Regions from separate parts of the Micromonospora profundi genome, predicted to be linked through region 2. Evidence: predicted binding sites of a transcription regulator. Region 2 holds the regulator's gene; the other holds the start of a gene.
The links. Region 2 encodes HspR, which represses chaperone genes until heat shock. Its sites were predicted from a motif close to TTGAGTNNNNNNNACTCAA; they were not measured.

Region 1 (9,360 bases), 3.4 Mb from region 2:
CGTCATGGGACAGACAGAGACACACGCCGACACTCTCGTCGCACCGCCGACCGCACCGCAGCCGCCTACGAAACCGCCGAACCGCACGCCGGCGAACCACACGCCGCTGGACAACCCGCCGTCGGGCAACGCGCCTCCCGACGACGCACCGCTGGACGGCGACCCACCGGGCGGCGGCACCCGGCGCCTACTGTGGCACCTCGGTGAGATGGCGATCGCCATGATCGCCGGGATGCTGCTGCTCGGCCCGGCGTGGGACACGGCCGGCACGCTGCTCGGCATCACGGGGACGCTGGCCCGTCCGGAGGTGGGCGCGCTGGCGATGGCCACCAACATGACAATCGGTATGAGCGTCTGGATGCGGTACCGGGCGCACGGATGGGACGCGGTCGGCGAGATGGCCGCCGCGATGTACGTCCCGTTCCTCCTGCTGTTCGCGCCGATGTGGGCCGGTCTGCTGGACGCCGACGCGATGCTGCTCGGCGGTCACCTGCTGATGGTGCCGGCGATGGTGCTGGTGGCGCTGCGACACCGGCACGCGACACCTGTGGCGGTACGCCGGCACCCGGCCGTCGTGGCGCTCGCCCGCCGCTGGCCGACCGGGTTGGCCCTGCTGATGACCGTGGACATGTGGGTCGACCCGGCTCTGCTCAGCCCGTGGACGATGCTGGTGCTGCCCGGGGCGTACCTGCTGATCGGTGTGGCACGGCGGACCCTGCGCGGGCCCGGGGTGCTCGCCACGCAGCTCCTCGGCCTGGCCGGTTGGGTCGGCCTGGCGCTGGTCGCGGTGGCGGCCGGTGGGCGGACCGCCGGTTGGCTTGTGGCCTTCGGTTGGTTGGCGCACGCCGGCTGGGATCTTGCGCATCACCGCACCGGACGGGTGGTGCCACGCGCCTTCTCGGAGTGGTGCGGGGTGCTGGACGCGGCCATCGCCGCCACGATGATCTTCGCGCTCCTGAGCATCGGCGGCTGATCCGGCCGCCCGCCGACACGGGGCGGCGGGCGGCCCTGGCGTCCGTCCTCGGCGGTGTCGCATGCCAACGGGCGCTGATGTTGTGCCGGGCGGCGCAGCGGGCGCGGCGGCTTGATGAAAAGCTTGACGCATGAGTTCCGCACCTGCACAGCACGACGCCCCGACCGACAACGCTCCCGACGGCACCGACGAGGCGAACGCCTTCACGGAGCTGGGGCTGCGCTCCGAGCTGCTGGGCGCGTTGGCCGCCCTCGGCTACGAGGAGCCAACTCCCATCCAGCGGGAGGCCATCCCGCCCCTGCTGGAAGGTCGGGACCTGCTGGGGCAGGCAGCGACCGGCACCGGCAAGACGGCCGCGTTCGCGCTGCCGCTGCTGAACCTCATGACGGCGCACCGTCAGGGCGGCGACCCGGTGGCGCTGGTGCTGGTGCCGACGCGGGAGCTGGCGGTGCAGGTGTCCGAGGCGTTCCACCGCTACGGCAAGGACCTGGGCGCGCGGGTGCTGCCGATCTACGGTGGGCAGCCGATCGGGCGGCAGTTGCGGGCGCTGGACAGCGGGGTGGACGTGGTGGTGGCCACCCCCGGGCGGGCACTGGACCACATCGCCCGGGGCACCCTGCGCCTCGGCGGCCTGGCCACCGTGGTGCTCGACGAGGCCGACGAGATGCTCGACATGGGCTTCGCCGAGGACATCGAGGCGATCCTGGAGCACGCTCCGGCGCAGCGCCAGACCGTGCTCTTCTCGGCCACCATGCCGTCGCGCATCGACGGGATGGCCCGCCAGCACCTGCGCGAGCCGGTCCGCATCGAGATCGGCCGGGAGCAGCAGGTCGCAGGTGAGGCGCCCCGGGTACGGCAGAGCGCGTACATCGTGACGCGGGCGCACAAGCCGGCTGCGCTGGGTCGGGTGCTGGACGTGGAGTCGCCGACGGCCGCTATCGTGTTCTGCCGCAGCCGGGAGGAGGTCGACCGGCTGACCGAGACGATGAACGGCCGGGGCTACCGCTCCGAGGCGCTGCACGGCGGGATGAGCCAGGAGCAGCGGGACCGGGTGATGGGACGCCTGCGCGCCGGCACCGCCGACCTGCTGGTGGCCACCGACGTGGCGGCCCGAGGGCTGGACGTCGAGCAGCTCACCCACGTGGTCAACTACGACGTACCGTCGGCGCCGGAGTCGTACGTGCACCGGATCGGGCGGGTGGGTCGGGCCGGGCGTGAGGGCGTGGCGATCACCCTCGCCGAGCCGCGCGAGCACCGGATGCTGAAGACGATCGAGCGGGTGACCGGCCAGCGGATCACCATCGACAAGATCCCCACGGTTGCGGACATGCGTACCCGCCGGTTGGAGCTGACCCAGGCGGCGCTGCGGGAGAGCCTGCTGGAGGACGACCTCGACCCGTACCGGGTGATCGTGGAGACGCTTACCGACGAGTTCGACCTGATGGAGGTCGCCCTCGCCGCCGTGAAGCTCGCGCACGAGGTGACCTCGCCGGGCTCCGACGACGAGGAGGAGATCCCGCAGGCGCCGGTGCGCGGCCCCCGCGAGGGTCGGCCGGAGACCGGTGGCCGGGGCGGCGATCGTCGTGGCGGGGGCCGACCGCGCCCGGGCGGCGGCAACACCGTCCAGGTCTTCGTGGGCCTGGGCCGGCGTGCCGGCGTACGCCCGCAGGATCTGGTGGGCGCGATCACCGGCGAGACCGGTATCCGCGGCCGGGACATCGGCTCGATCGAGATCGCCGACCGGTTCTCGCTGGTGGAGGTGCCGCAGGGGGTCGCCGACGAGGTGATCTCCGGACTGCGCCAGAGCACGATCAAGGGCCGCAAGGCCACTGTGCGTCGCGACCGTGGAGGCGACGAGCGCTGAGCACGCCGCCGGCACGGATCAGAAGGAGTACGGGCCGAAGCGACCCCAGGCCACAACGGCGGCGAGGACGAGCAGCACCACGCAGGTGATGGCGCCCTGGATCTCCGTGCGGCGCCTGTCGTCGGTGTCCTGCTTCTTCATGTCGCGCAGGTGCACCAGTATGGCGCCGATCATGACGATGACCAGCCCGACGGCGGCCAGCGGGGTGAGGACGGTGGCGATGCCGGTGAGGGCGGGCAGTACGAGCCCGAGGGCGGCCAGCACCTCGACGGCACCGAGTGCCTTGACCTGGCTGGGCGGGACGGGGTCGACCCAGCCCATCCGGTCGCGCAGCTTCTCCTTCGGCTGGGTCAGCTTGGCCAGGCCGGCACCGGCGAAGACGGCGGCGAGCAGGATCTGGATGACCCAGAGCACGGTGTTCACGGGGGTTCCTCCGGGGGGCGCCGCCTCGCGGCGGTGAGGGTTGTTGAGAGTTCAACCGAGACAGTAGTACGTCAACGGCCCCCACCGTCTACACGAGACGGTGGGGGCCGTTGCGGTGGAGCGTCAGGCCGCGGCGAGCGCCGGACCGTCCAGCGCCTCGACGTCGGCCGGGCGCAGCGCCAGGGCGAGCACGTCGGCCACGTCGGCCAGGGTGTGCACGGTCAGCGCCTCGCGCACCTCGGCCGGCAGGTCGTCAAGGTCCGGCTCGTTGCGGGCCGGGATGATGACCTCGGTGAGGCCAGCCCGGTGCGCGGCGAGCAGCTTCTGCTTCACCCCGCCGATCGGCAGCACCCGTCCGGAGAGCGTCACCTCGCCGGTCATCCCGAACTCGGGGCGGACCGGGCGGCCGGTGACGAGCGACGCCAGGGCCGTCACCATCGTGATGCCGGCGCTCGGGCCGTCCTTTGGCACCGCGCCCGCCGGGAAGTGGACGTGGATCCGGCGTCCGGCCAGCACGTTCGGGTCGATGCCGAACCGCCGCCCGTTGGAGCGCAGGTACGACAGGGCGATGTGCGCCGACTCCTTCATCACGTCACCGAGCTGGCCGGTCAGGGTCAGCCCCGGCTCGCCCTCCATGCTTGTGGCCTCGATGAAGAGCACGTCCCCACCCGCGCCGGTGACGGCGAGCCCGGTCGCCACGCCCGGGACGGCGGTGCGCTCGGCCGACTCCGGGGTGAACTTCGGCCGTCCCAGGTAGGTGGCGAGGTTGCCGGTGTCGACGCGTACCGGCGACGGGTCGGTCGCCAGTGTCACCGCCACCTTGCGCAGGATCTTGGCCAGGCCCCGTTCGAGTTGCCGGACGCCGGCCTCCCGGGTGTACTCCCCCGCGACCAGCGCCAGCGCCTCGTCGGCGATCTCCACCTCCTCGGCCGTCAGCCCGGCCCGCTCCCGCTGCCGGGGCAGCAGGTGATCCCGGGCGATGGCGACCTTCTCGTCCTCGGTGTAGCCGTCGAGCATGACCAGCTCCATCCGGTCCAGCAGCGGGCCGGGGATGGACTCCACCACGTTGGCGGTGGCCAGGAAGAGCACGTCGGACAGGTCGAGGTCGACCTCCAGGTAGTGGTCCCGGAAGGTGTGGTTCTGCGCCGGGTCGAGGACCTCCAGCAGGGCGGCGGCCGGGTCACCGGCATAGCCGGCGGCCAGCTTGTCCACCTCGTCGAGGAGCACGACCGGGTTCATCGAACCGGCCTCCCGCAGCGCGCGGACGATCCGACCGGGCAGCGCACCGACGTACGTGCGGCGGTGACCGCGGATCTCGGCCTCGTCGCGCACGCCGCCGAGCGAGACCCGGACGAGGTTGCGCCCGAGCGCCCGGGCCACGGACTCGCCGAGGCTGGTCTTGCCGACACCGGGAGGGCCGGCGAGAGCCAGCACCGCGCCGGAGCCGCGCCCGCCGACCACGCCGAGGTTGCGCTCGGCCCGCCGGTTGCGCACCGCGAGGTACTCCAGGATGCGGTCCTTCACGTCGGCCAGGCCTGCGTGGTCGGCGTCGAGCACCTCCCGGGCCGCGGCCAGGTCGGTGTTGTCCTGGGTACGCGTGCCCCACGGCATTTCGAGAACGGTGTCCAGCCAGGTACGGATCCAGCCGGCCTCCGGGGAGGCGTCGCTGGACCGCTCCAGCTTGCCCACCTCGCGCAGAGCGGCCTCGCGGACCTTCTCCGGCAGGTCTGCGCTCTCGACGCGGGACCTGTAGTCGGCCGAACCGTCGGGCTCGTCCTCGCCCAGTTCCTTGCGGATCGCGGCGAGTTGCTGGCGCAGCAGGAACTCCCGCTGCGACTTCTCCAGCCCCTCTCGGACGTCACTGTTGATCTGCTCGGTGACCTCCTGCTCGGCCAGGTAGTCCTTCACCCAGCCGACAAGCAGTTCCAGCCGGGCGGTGACGTCCGGCGCGGCGAGCAGTTCGTTCTTCTGGTCCAGTGTCAGCCAGGGCGCGTACCCGGCCGAGTCGGCCAGCTCGGAGAGGTCGGTCATCCGCTCCACAGCGTCGATGACCTGCCAGGCACCCCGCTGCTGGAGCACCGAGGTCACCAGGGCGCGGTACTCGCGGGCGAGTTCCCGGGCCCGGCCGGCGGGTGCCGGCTCGTCGAGTTCGGTCGCCTCGACCCAGAGCGCCGCGCCGGGACCGGGCACACCGGAGCCGATGCGGGCCCGGGACAGGCCACGGATGACGGCGGCGGGCTCACCCTCGGGCAGCCTGCCGACCTTCTCGATGGTGGCGACCACGCCAACCGGACCGTACTCGCCGTCGATGCGCGGCACGGCCAGCAGCTTGCGGTCGCCGGTCGCCCGCGCCGCGTCGATGGCGGCCTGGGTGGTCGGGTCGAGGGTCACCGGGATGACCATGCCGGGAAGGAGAACGGCGTCGGTCAGGGGAAGTACCGGAAGAGTTGCCATCGAACACCTGCTATCGCGTTGACTTGAGCGTGTACCACTCAAGTAACAAAACGTTCCCCTTGTTCCGTCATGTGACCCAGACCACTGCCGGCGCCACTCCGGACGCGGGCTGACACCCGCCGTCGGGCCGCACGGGAACCCCGGGCGACCCGACGAGAAGGCATCAGGTGAGCTTGCTCTTGACCGTGTTCACCATCCCGCCGACCATGCCCGGGTTGGTGCCGTACAGCCGCGGGTCACCCGGGGCCAGCGCCGGCTCCGGGGCGTTCGCGACGGGGTTGTCGTCGTACCGGAACTCGCCCTTGCCGTCCGGCGTGGGCCCGGATCCCGGCGACGACCGACGGCCGCGCCGAGGTGATCGCGTCGACAGGTGACGCCGCCGGTGCCGCCGCACTGGTCAGCTGCTGCCGCCCCGACCTGGCGCTCGTCGACCTGCACATGCCGCCGCCCGGCGGCATCCGGGCGATCGCCGCGATCCGCCGGACCACCCCCCGGGTACGGGTGATCGCGATGTCCGGTTCCACCGACCCCGCGCCCGCGCTGGAGGCGCTGCGGGCCGGCGCCGAGGGGTTCCTGCCGAAGACCAGCGAGCCGGAGGAGCTACTGCCCCCACTGCTGGCCATCCTCGACGGATGGGCGGTGCTGCCGGCCGACCTGTTGCGCGCACTGCTGCGACCCACCCGGCCCGCGCCCGTCGACCTGGACAGTGAGGAATGCCGACTGCTGCGGGCGATCGCCGCTGGACGCAACACCCTCGACGTCGCCGAGGAACTGCACGTGTCGGAGCGGACGGTGAAACGGATGACCGCCGCGCTGCTGCGTAAGCTGCGGGTGTCGAACCGGGCGGAGGCCGCTGCCGTCGCCGGTCAGACCGGTCTCCTCACCGAATGACATTGCGCCAGCGCCGCTGATTCAGCAGCTGTTCCCGGTTTTGCGCGTCCCCCAATCGCGACGCGCCGAAATGAATGGGACGCATATTGTTGCGGTTTCCCCGGATGATAGGTCAGACTTTGGGCACATCCCGCCACACACAGGGAGTAATTGGCAATGGCGAGAAAAGTAATCACGGTGCTGACGGACGACCTCGACGGCGGGAAGGCCGACCGGACCGTCGAGTTCAGCCTCGACGGCGCGGCCTACACGATCGACGTCTCGGACGAGAATGCCGGCGTCCTGCGCAAGGCTCTGGATCCGTACATCAATGCCGGCCGGCGCATCGGTCGGGGGCCGGTGGAGAGCACGCGGACCGTTCGGCGCCCTGGACGACCCAGCGGCGCGGGAATGGACCGGGAGCAGAACCGCGCCATCCGGGAATGGGCCGTCAAGAACGGCTACAAGATTTCCGAGCGGGGTCGGATCCCGGTCGAGGTCGTCGAGGCGTACAAGAACCGCTGATCGGGCGACACAACGACGGGGTCCCGCCGGCAACGGCGTGACCCCGTCAGTTTGTGTGCGGCCGGCCACTCGGGGCTACCCACCCCGGGTGGCCGGCCGCCGCCGGTCGAACTCCGAATCAGTTGACCTCGATGCGCACCGCGTCGAACGCCGGGGTCTGGTTGGCCCGCTCCATCATCGGCAGACGGTGCGACCCGTCGCCAGCCCAGACGGAGCACTGCGCCGTACCCGACTCCGGCAGGCCCGGGACCTGGATGGTCACCTCGTCCGGCTGGGCACCGCCGCGACCGTCCTCGGTGGCGACGAAGAACGCCGGCACCTCCTGCGGCTCCGGCGGCGCGGTCAGGCTGTCCAGCATCCGGCAGGCGGTGTGGAAGTGCCCCCGCACCAGGCCCTGGGCGTTGAGCAGCGAACTCTCCACGTAGTACCCGCCCTGACCGGCCGCGAGGAAGCGGTCCCGGACCAGGTTGCGGGTGCTGATCCGCAGGGTGAAGGTCTGGTTGCGGTCGACCTGCTGCGGGAACTGGGTGATCAGCAGCGACGGGTTGTTGGCGGCGGCGCCGACCTCACCGAACGCCGTGCTCACGCAGCGGTTGCCGTTCTGGAAGCCGTCGTGCGCCTGCAACTGGCTCTCGTCGCAGTTGTTGGCCAGCACACCGAGGCCGGCACCCGGGGCGTTGCCGCCACCGTTGTTGCCACCGCCGTTGTTCCCACCGCCGTTGTTGCCGCCACCGGTGTTCCCACCGCCGGTGTTCCCGCCGCCATTGTTGCCACCGCCGGTGTTCCCGCCGCCGCTGTTACCGCCACCGTTGTTGCCGCCCGTGTTGCCGGTCGGCTGCACCTGGCACCCGGCGAGCTGCGCCAGACCCTGCGGACGCGGTCCCACCCGGTCGATGGCGAGCGTGATCCGGTCCAACACCGCCTTCCGCTTGGCGGCCAACGGCTGCAGGATCGCGTTGCGGATGAACGCCTCGCCCTTGTTGCCCTCGGCGGCCAGCCGGCGGTCGGCATCCGCGATCTGGGTCTGCAACTGCGCCAGATTGCGGTCGACCTCTGCACGCGCCCGGTCCGGCACCTGCGGCAGCCGCGCCGCCACATCCGGGCAGGCGATTGCCGAACCGGTGCCGACAGTGCCGTCCTTACCGTCCTCGCATTCCGCGACCGACTGCTGCCCGTCACCCCAGTGATTGCGTACCCACCGGCCGTTCTGCCAGGTTCGGCTTGTCGAGTTGCCGCTCGGCGCGGTCGATCCGGGGCTCGGCTCCACGCATTGTCCGGCGGCCGGCCGGGGCTTGTTCGTCCGCCGGTCCTGGGCCGACGAAATCTGGGTGACGGCGACTACTCCGCCGAAGACCACGAGCGTGCCGACAACGGCCAGCAGACGCTTGCTCCGCGCGATGCCGGATGGCCGGCGTGCCCGAGTGGACCTGCGCATCGAATTGCTCTCCTTCTCGATCCGGTAGTGGATTCCTGCCCTCGGCGGACCGACGGATGTGAGATGGCACGCCACGGCGGCGACCACCGCGACCTACCCGGTAACGTGTCGATGGCCGACGATGCCCTTTCCGCACCGTCTCCCGCGCCCGGTCGACGCGGATGGGGAGATCCTCTTCATTCGCGCAGGAGTACGGGACCGCGTCCGGGAAGGTTCAAACCGGCGCGGAGAAAATTGCCCCGACCCGACGCTGATCGAAGGCGCAGCAGGTCAGAGGGGAAACGGCCGATCAGTCGACGCAGAGATGGTCGAACGCGAAACCGCCGACCAACTCGTGGCGACGCCGGCTCAACGCGACGATCTCCGCGGTGAGATCGGCCCGCGCCCGCAGTGCCGGGTCGTCGGGCTCCAGCCCTCGCAGCCGCACACCGACGGCGACCGCCGCGAGATCCTCGGCCAACCGGGCCGCGTCGACGCCACAGGAGAACCGCTGCTCGGTCACCGAGACGCACTCCACCAGACACACGTCCGGGCGGACCTGCAACCAGCTCCACCCCTCCGCCCGGCCGTCCGCCCAGCGCACGTGCAGCGCACGCACGATCGGGTCGGCCACCCGTCCCGCCACGTACGCGTCGACCGCCGCCGCGCGACTCAAAGCGCCGAGGTCGTTGACCGGGCCGGTACGCCCGTCCGGGAGCCGCCCGAGGATGTCCCGGAAACCCACCGGGGCCGGGTCGTCCTCGGTACCGCCCATCCCGGCGCCTGAGGCATAGTCGCGCGCGTCGATGACGTACTCGACCAGACGCCGGCCCTGGT
Region 2 (9,360 bases):
ACCTGATCTCGGCCGCGCTGTCGGCGAAGGACCCGGAGGCGCTGCTGCTCGGCGTACTCGGTCTGACCCTGCTGGTCGCGGGCATCGCGGCGAAGCTCCAGGTGTCCGCGGCGGTCGGCGCGTTCCTGGTCGGCATCGCGCTCTCCGGGCCGGTGGCGCACCACGCCACCGAGATGCTGTCGCCGCTGCGGGACCTGTTCGCCGCAGTGTTCTTCGTCTTCTTCGGCCTGGTCACCGACCCACGGGACATCCCACCGGTGCTGCTGCCGGCGCTCGCGTTGGCCGTGATCACGATGGCGACGAAGACGCTCACCGGGTACCTCGCGGCCCGCCGGGTCGGCATCGGCGAGCCGGGTCGCTGGCGGGCCGGCCTGGCACTCGTACCCCGTGGGGAGTTCTCCATCGTCATCGCCGGGCTGGCGGTGGCGGCCGGCAGCGTCGAGCCGCGGCTGGCCGCGCTGGCCACGGCGTACGTCCTGATCACCGTGGTGACCGGTCCGATGCTGGCCCGACTGCCGGACTTCCAGTGGTTCAAACGGTGGCTACGCAGCCGCGCGCTCATCCAACGAAGCGCGCCGATCCCCGTCCCCGACTGACCTCGCCGCCGCCGCTGTCGTGCCGTCGACAGGCACGACAGCGGCGGCGACGGTCAGCGGATCTTCCGTTCAGACCAGCACAGCCAACGGTTGCCGAATTGCGCCCCTGCGGGTACTACCGCAGCAACCGGCGGGCAGGTTACCGTTTCGCCCCAGCAGCCACGGTCCGCAGGTGGCCAGTGCCGACGCGGGCGAGAGCGGAAGGTTGGCCGGTGAGCGTGCAGGAGTCGACGTTCCACGGCTTTGCCAACCCCGTCGATCCGACTCCGGCGGAGTTGCGAGCCTGGGCATTCCAGCCCGATTCGGTGCCGCTTGCTTCCATGCCGCCCGACTGGGACCTCCTCGTCTCCGGCGACCGGCTGGTGCTGACGCTCTTCGACCTGGCCATGGACCCGACCTGCCCGGCTCGACGCTTCGCGCTGCACTGCCTCTACATCTACGCCGCCGACGGCATCCGGACGAAATTCCGCGCCCACCCCAAGCGGCGCTTCCGCAAGCTGGTCGAGCAGGCCGAACGCGACGGCGACGAGTTGATGAGAATCTGGGCGCACAACGGCCGGGTACTCCTCGCCCGACCGGACCTGTTCGTCTACCGGGACTGGTGCGAAGGCGGTCTGGTCCGCGAGAACCGCCGCCTCGGCTGACACGCGACCGCCGGCCGAACAGGCGATGAGCGACGGGCCGGGACCCCCCGTGGGTCCCGGCCCGCACATCGTTACCGGTCAGTCGTGCTTCCGGCCGGGTTCAGGCCGAACGCGTCCGCCGGAGTCAGCGCGGCCACCGTGGTCAGCGCGCTCGCCGTTGTCAGCGCGCTCGCCGTGGTCGGCCTCGTCGGCGCGGTCACCGTGGTCGGCGAACCGCCCTTCGACGATCCGGTCCCGGAAGCTGCCCTCGGTCACCTTGTCGAACTTCGCGCGGACGGTGTCGGCCAACTGTTCCAACCGGTCTTCCGTCTGCTCCGCCAGCTTCTTCGTCGGCCCCGCCATCGTTCCCCCTTATCGGGCCGATAGGCCCGAATTGAGGCGGTAGGACCCGTATTGACAGGCTAACGGAAAGGGTCCGGCCCGCGCCGAAAAATCGACACGGGCCGGGAGCCGGGAACGACGAAAGTGAGCTACGGGTCAACGGTCCGGCGTACGGCGGGGACGCCACACCACAAGCGCCGTGGACGTGCGGTTGGTCGGCACCAGGTCACGGCCCGGGAAGCGGGCCAGCGACTCCAACTCGGCCACCCGGCGGTACGCGGCGTCCAACTCCGCCTCCAGCCGGGCCACCCGCTGCTGCGCCTGCTCCAGCAGCCGTTCCAGCCCGATGATCCGCTTGACGCCGGCAAGGTTGATCCCGTCGTCCTGACTGAGCCGCTGCACCTCGCGCAACAGCACCACGTCCCGAACGCTGTACCGGCGTCCGCCGCCAGCAGCCCGGCCCGGCTGCACCAGCCCCAGCCGGTCGTACTGGCGCAGGGTCTGTGGGTGCATCCCCGCCATCCGTGCCGCGACCGAGATCATGAGCACCTTGGCCTCGTAGGCCGGGTCACCCGAACCGAGGAACTCGCCCGACATCCCGCTCACCTCCGCGTCCATCCCACCGGACTAACTGACCCGACGCACCCGGGCGTCGAGATGTTCCCGCGCCGCCGCCGGACTCTGCTCGGCGAACGCCTCAAGTGCCGTGCGCGCCTCGTCGGACAGGCGGGCCGGCACCACCACCTCCAGCGTGACCAGCAGGTCGCCGGCCTGCCCGTCACGGCGGACCACACCCTTGCCTCGGGCCCGCAGCACCCGCCCGCTGGGCGTGCCCGGCGGAACCCGCAGGGTCACCGCACCGTCGAGCGTGGGCACCCGCAGGTCCGTGCCCAGCACGGCCTCCGCGAAGGTCACCGGCACGGTCAGAGTCAGGTCGTCTCCGGTACGCCCGAACAGCTCGTCCGGTCGAACCTTGACGTGCACGAACAGGTCACCGGCCGGTCCGCCGCGCTCACCTGGCTCACCGCGCCCGGCAAGCCGGATGCGCTGGCCGTCGGCCACTCCGGCAGGGAAGCGCACGTTAAGCGTGCGGGTCTTTGTGACACCGCCGCTGCCGTGGCACTCCGGGCACTTCTCCTCCACGACCGTGCCGACGCCCTGACAGTTGCGGCACGGCTCGGAGAAGCTGAACGACCCCTGGTCCCGAGTCGTCACGCCAGCGCCGTGGCACACCGGGCAGGTACGCGGCTGGGTGCCGGGCTTGGCACCGTTGCCGTGGCAGGTGTCGCAGACGCCCGGGGCGCGCAACGTCAGCGGCAGGGTCACCCCGCGGACCGCGTCGCCGAAGTCCAGCGCCACCTCGGTCTCCACGTCCCGGCCGCGGGCCGGACCACGCGCAGTTGCCTGCCCGCCCGCCTGCCCGCCGGAGAAGATCGAGCTGAACAGGTCCTGGAAGCCGGCACCGCCGAAGCGACGGTCACCGCCACCGCCCGCACCGCCACCGAACAGGTCGGACACGTCGAACGGCACGCCGCCCGGCTGGCCGGAGCCACGGGCGTTGCGCCGGAACGCGCCCGAGCCGAACAGCGAGCGCATCTCGTCGTACTCCCGGCGACGGCCGGCGTCCGACAACACGTTGTACGCCTCGGACACGGCCTTGAACCGCTCCTCGGCCTTCGGGTCGCCCGGGTTGTGATCCGGATGCGATTCCCGGGCCAGCTTGCGGTACGCCTTCTTGATGTCATCCGCGGAGGCGGCCTTGTCCACGCCGAGCACGGCGTAGAAGTCCTTCTCGAGCCAGTCCTTCGAACTCACCGGTCCACCTCCTCTCGACCGTCGTGGCCCGGCCGTCCCGCCCACCGCTGCGCGGGGGACGGGACGGCCCGGTCACTGTCTCGCACTATTCCGGATCCGCGACCGCTACCAGCGCGGGGCGCAGCAGCCGCTCACCGAGCTGGTAGCCGCGGCGCATGACCTGCACGCAGGTCGGCTCGCTGACGTCGGCCGAGGTCTGGTGCGCGACCGCCTCGTGCCGGGTCGGGTCGAACGGGTCGCCCTGCTCGCCGAAGGCGGCCAGGCCGAACTTGCCCAGCGCGGTGGTGAGCTGCTCCGCCACCGAGCCGAACGGCCCGACCAGGTCGCCGTGTTCCCTCGCCCGGTCGAGGTCGTCGAGGATCGGCAGCAGCGCGGCCAGCACAGAGCCGGTCGCCTGCTCCTGCACCAGGCTGCGGTCCCGGTCGACCCGCTTGCGGTAGTTGGCGTACTCCGCCGACACCCGCTGCACGTCCCTGGTCCGCTCCTCCAACTCGGCCCGGAGCGCCTCCAGCTCGGCACCGAGTGACGTCCCGGTGCCGCCGCCGTCGACGGGCTGCGCCGGGGCGTCCACCACCGGCGGACCGGACGGCGTCGACCCTTCGACAGAGGTCGCCTCGATCTCGATCTCGTCGACCACTACCTCGGCATCCTCGACGAGGCCCTCGGCCGAGACGTCGCTCCCCGCGTCGGTGGCGGTGCCCTCCGGCTCCGTCGTGTCGGTGAGCTTGCGGTTGTTGCGGATGACCACCCGCTCCTCGTCACCGGTGGCTGGCTCCGTGGGCGCGGAGCCACCCGGCGTCGACCCGGCGTCGTCCGGGTCGGCGGCTCGTGACTTCTGCGTCATGCGGCTACCTCATCCCTTCGCCGTGGATACGTGCCGGAGGCCGACGGTCACTTCTTGCCGTCCTCGTCCACGATTTCCGCGTCGACCACGTCGTCGGGACCGCCGGCAGCACCCGCCTGCGGGCCGGTCGCACCGGGACCTGCCGCACCCGGGCCGGCCTCGCCGCCGGGCTGCTGGCCCTGCTCGGACTGCTGCGCGTAGAGCAACGAGCCGGCCTGCTGGGAGACCTGCGCCAGGCGCTCGTGCGCCGACTTGATCTTCTCGATGTCCTGACCGCCGAGGGCACCACGCAGCTCGCCGAGCGCCTCGTTGAGCTGCTCCCGGTTCTCGCTGGGCAGCTTGTCGCCACTCTCGGCGAGGAACTTCTCGGTCTGCCACTGGAGCGCCTCGGCCACGTTGCGGGTCTCGGCGTCGTCGCGGCGGCGCTTGTCCTCCTCCGCGTGCTCCTCGGCGTCCCGGCGCATCCGCTCGATGTCGTCCTTCGGCAGCGAGGAGCCGCCGGTGATCGTCATCTTCTGTTCCTTGCCAGTGCCCAGGTCCTTGGCGTGCACGTTGACGATGCCGTTGGCGTCGATGTCGAAGGTGACCTCGATCTGCGGCACGCCGCGCGGCGCCGGCGGAAGGCCGGTCAGCTCGAAGGTGCCGAGCTTCTTGTTGTAGGACGCGATCTCCCGCTCACCCTGGAACACCTGGATGAGCACCGACGGCTGGTTGTCGTCCGCAGTGGTGAACACCTCGGAGCGCTTGGTCGGGATTGTGGTGTTGCGCTCGATCAGCTTGGTGAAGATGCCGCCCTTGGTCTCGATGCCCAGGCTCAGCGGGGTCACGTCGAGCAGCAGGACGTCCTTGACCTCGCCCTTGAGCACGCCGGCCTGCAGAGCGGCGCCGACGGCAACGACCTCGTCCGGGTTGACGCCCTTGTTGGGGTCGCGACCGGTGAGCTGCTTGACCAGGTCGGTGACGGCCGGCATCCGGGTGGAGCCGCCGACCAGGATCACGTGGTCGACGTCGGAGACCTTGATCCCGGCGTCCTTCACGGCCTGCTCGAACGGGCCCTTGCAGCGGTCCAGCAGGTCCTGCGTCATCCGCTGGAACTCGGCGCGGCTGAGCGTCACGTCCAGGTGCAGCGGGCCGGCCGCGCCAGCGGTGATGTACGGCAGGTTGATGTTGGTGGTGGTGGCGGCGGACAGCTCGATCTTGGCCTTCTCGGCGGCCTCACGGAGCCGCTGGAGCGCCATCTTGTCCTGGCCCAGGTCGATGCCGTGCTCGCCGCGGAACGTCTTGACCAGGTGGTCGATGATCCGCTGGTCCCAGTCGTCCCCACCGAGCTGGTTGTCACCGCTTGTGGACTTGACCTCGACAACGCCCTCGGCCAGTTCGAGCAGCGACACGTCGAAGGTGCCGCCGCCGAGGTCGAAGACCAGGACGGTCTGCTCCTTGGAGCCCTTGTCCAGCCCGTACGCCAGGGCGGCCGCGGTCGGCTCGTTGACGATCCGCAGCACGTTGAAGCCGGCGATCTCACCGGCCTCCTTGGTCGACTGGCGCTGGCCGTCGTTGAAGTAGGCCGGGACGGTGATCACCGCGTCGGTGATCTGCTCACCCAGGTACGCCTCGGCGTCCCGCTTGAGCTTCATGAGCGTCCGGGCCGAGATCTCCTGCGGGGTGTACTTCTTGCCGTCGATGTCGACGGACCAGTTGGTGCCGATCTCCCGCTTGACCGAACGAATCGTCCGGTCCGGGTTGGTCACCGCCTGGCGCTTCGCGACCTCACCGACGAGCACCTCGCCGTTACGGGCGAACGCGACGATCGACGGGGTCGTCCGCGAGCCCTCAGCGTTGGCGATGACGGTGGGCTCACCGCCCTCGAGAACGCTGACGCAGGAGTTCGTCGTGCCGAGGTCGATACCGACCGCACGTGCCATCTTCGCTTCCTCGCTTCGTAAGGTTGTGCAGGTGGCGGGTGTTGCCCGCGACTGCCTGGCGGGCGCCGCCCGCAGCGGGCCCCACCACAAGTTGAGTGAACTTGACTCAATAGTGCCACGCGTTGGCGAATCGTCAAGTCGAGTTGAGCCGACCCGACGCAACCCAGACGTTATTACCGTCCGGTTGTCTTCCCTTGCATCGGTCGGGCACGCTTTAGCGGTGACGACGCACGGCGATTCCGCCACCCGTTCCGGCGCGCCCGCCGTCGCAGCCCGCACCGGCCCGCCGGACGCCGCGGAGGAGCCGCCCGCCACCACCGGGGACGACAGCCTCCCCGGCGCGCTGACGGGCCTCCGGGCCGCGATCGGTGCCGCCCGGTATCCCCTCGCGCTGCCCTCCGCCAACTCCGCCCGGCACACCGCCACGGCCCTCACCGACCAGCTCGACGACTACCTGCTGCCCCGGCTCGCCCGCCTGGACGCCCCTCTGCTCGTGGTGGTCGGCGGCTCCACCGGCGCGGGCAAGTCGACGCTTGTCAACAGCCTGGTGAAGGCCCGCGTCAGCGCCGCCGGTGTGCTCCGGCCCACCACCCGCTCGCCGGTGCTGGTCTGCAACCCGGCCGACGCCACCTGGTTCCGGCAGGGTGACCTGCTGCCCGGGCTGACCCGCACCACTGAGCCCAGCGAAGACCCCCGCGCCCTGCACCTGGTCACCGCCCCGGCCCTGCCGCCCGGCCTGGCCTTCCTCGACGCACCCGACATCGACTCGGTCGTCGACGCCAACCGGGCGCTCGCGAGCCAACTGCTCGCCGCCGCCGACCTCTGGCTCTTCGTCACCACCGCCGCCCGGTACGCCGACGCGGTGCCCTGGGAACTGCTGCGCAGCGCGCGGGCCCGGGGCGCGGTGATCGCCATGGTGCTGGACCGGGTGCCCGCCGAGGCCAGCGACGAGATCGCCGCGCACCTGACCGAGATGCTCGCCGAGCAGGATCTGGGCCGGGCACCTCTCTTCGTCCTCCCGGAGACCTGGGTCGACGGCCAGGGGCTGCTCCCGGAGGGCGTCACCGCGCCGCTCGCCGACTGGTTCGCCCGGCTGGCCGCCGACGCCGACGCCCGCGCCGCCGTGGTCCGGCAGACCCTGGACGGCGCGCTGGCCGCCCTGCACCCCGCCGTCGAGGAGCTGGCCGACGCCGCCGACGAGCAGGTCGCCGCCGCCGACGGTCTGGACGAGCGCGTCCGGGGCGCCTACCGGGGCGCCGAGCGGACTGTCGAGCAGGGCCTGCGGGACGGCCGGCTGCTCCGCGGCGAGGTGCTCGCCCGCTGGCAGGAGTTCGTCGGCACCGGCGAATTCTTCCGCACGCTCGAAGCACGGATCGGTCGAATACGGGACCGGCTGGTGGCCGCCGTCACCGGTCGGCCTGCCCCCGCCGCCGAGCTGCGCAACGCCATCGAGTCGCAGCTCGTCACACTGCTGCGCGGGGTGGCGTCCGAGGCCGCCGAGGCCGCGTACACCGGGTGGAAGGCGCATCCGGCGGGCACCGACCTGCTTGAGCCGGGGCTCGCCCACCCGAGCGACGACCTGCCCGAACGCGCCGAGCGGATGGTCCGGGACTGGCAGCGCGGCGTGCTGGAACTCGTCCGGGTCGAGGGCGGCGACAAGCGGTTCGTGGCGCGCACCGCCGCGTACGCGGTCAACGCCACAGGGCTGGCCGTGATGATCGCCGTGTTCGCCTCCACCGCGTTCATTCCCACCGGGTTGGAGCTGGCCACCGGGGCCGGCACGACCGTCGCCGCCCAGGCCGTACTCCAGGCGATCTTCGGCGACCAGGCGGTGCGTACCCTTGCCGCGAAGGCCCGCACCGACCTGCTGGCCCGGGTACGGGCGCTGCTGGACACGGAGGCCGACCGCTTCCTGGCCCGCACCGCCGAAGCCCGGCCCGCCGCGGCGGCCGGTGACGAACTGCGCCGCGCCGCCGGCCAGGTCGAACTGGCCCGGCACCGCAGCGGCCTGGCCACAGGCAGCGACCTGCCGGCGGGCGGCGACGAGGAGGACTCCCGGTGACGAACATCGCCGGCCGGGTACGCGAGGCGTTCCGGGGCGACCAGCGCATCGACCCGGATGCGTTGATCGCCCGCGTCGACGCGGTACGCCGGTTCCTGACCGCCGTCGACGGCCTGCTGCCCGACGCCGATCTGGTGCCCGCGCACACCCTCGTCGAACGGGCCGGCACCCGGCTCGCGCTGTCCCGCGACCACACAGTTGTCGCCCTCGCAGGCGCCACCGGCAGCGGCAAGTCCAGTCTCTTCAACGCCCTGGCCCAACTGGAACTCTCGCCGGTAGGGGTCCGCCGGCCGACCACCGGCGTCACCCATGCCTGCGTGTGGGGTCCGCTGGAGGGCGCCAACCGGCTGCTCGACTGGACTGGTGTGCTGCCTCGGCACCGCTTCGTCCGCGAGAGCGCCCTCGACGGGGACGACGAGACGGCCCTGCACGGGCTGATCCTGCTCGACCTGCCCGACTTCGACTCGGTGCAGCGGTCCCACCGGCTGGAGGTGGACCGGCTGCTCGGCCTGGTCGACCAGGTGGTCTGGGTGGTCGACCCGCAGAAGTACGCCGACCGGGTGATCCACGACAGCTACCTGCGCGAGTTCCACAGGCACCGCGACGTCACCCTCGTCGTGCTCAACCAGGCCGACCGGTTGCCCCCGGCCGAGCTGCCTCGGGTCCTGGACGACCTGCGCCGGCTGCTCGACAGCGACGGGCTGACCGGAGTTCCACTGCTTGCCACCACCGCCATCGACCCGGCCGGGATGGTCGGGCTGCGCAACGCCCTGGAGCGGACCGTCGCCGAGCGGCAGGCCGCCCTGCGCCGGCTGGCCGGCGACGTCGACTCGGTGGTCGCCGGGCTCGACGAACTGGTCGGCTCGGCGCGACGCCCGGCCGGGCCGGACGACGCGGCCGTCGCCGGACTGAACCGGGCGCTGGCCGGCGCGGCAGGTGTGCCGGCGGTGGCCGAGGCGGTCGAGCAGGCGTACCGGCACCGGGCCGGCGCGGCCACCGGCTGGCCCGTGGTACGAGGCTGGCGTCGGCTCCGGCCCGACCCGCTGCGGCGCCTGCACCTACCCGGCCCGACCGGCGACCAGGCCGACCCGGCGGAGAGCCTTGTCGCGGCGACCTCGGTCCCGGACCCGACCGCCGCCCAACGCTCGGCGCTCGG

Region 1: the regulator HspR is predicted to act here: its motif matches at 5,738-5,756, upstream of lon (endopeptidase La).

Annotation. Positions count from the first base shown of each region.
Region 1 covers NZ_JAATJK010000001.1:2,404,620-2,413,979, forward strand. The annotation lists gene F4558_RS10645 (hypothetical protein) at 5-973, shown strand; gene F4558_RS10650 (DEAD/DEAH box helicase) at 1,104-2,837, shown strand; gene F4558_RS10655 (DoxX family protein) at 2,856-3,260, opposite strand; gene lon (endopeptidase La) at 3,384-5,714, opposite strand; gene F4558_RS32115 (response regulator) at 6,069-6,605, shown strand; gene F4558_RS10670 (histone-like nucleoid-structuring protein Lsr2) at 6,762-7,109, shown strand; gene F4558_RS10675 (hypothetical protein) at 7,228-8,544, opposite strand; gene F4558_RS10680 (DUF2726 domain-containing protein) at 8,834-9,360, opposite strand, start outside.
Region 2 covers NZ_JAATJK010000001.1:5,826,891-5,836,250, forward strand. The annotation lists gene F4558_RS25970 (cation:proton antiporter) at 1-596, shown strand, start outside; gene F4558_RS25975 (hypothetical protein) at 809-1,240, shown strand; gene F4558_RS25980 (hypothetical protein) at 1,319-1,582, opposite strand; gene F4558_RS25985 (heat shock protein transcriptional repressor HspR) at 1,718-2,158, opposite strand; gene dnaJ (molecular chaperone DnaJ) at 2,189-3,376, opposite strand; gene grpE (nucleotide exchange factor GrpE) at 3,462-4,220, opposite strand; gene dnaK (molecular chaperone DnaK) at 4,268-6,142, opposite strand; gene F4558_RS26005 (GTPase family protein) at 6,363-8,204, shown strand; gene F4558_RS26010 (GTPase) at 8,201-9,360, shown strand, end outside.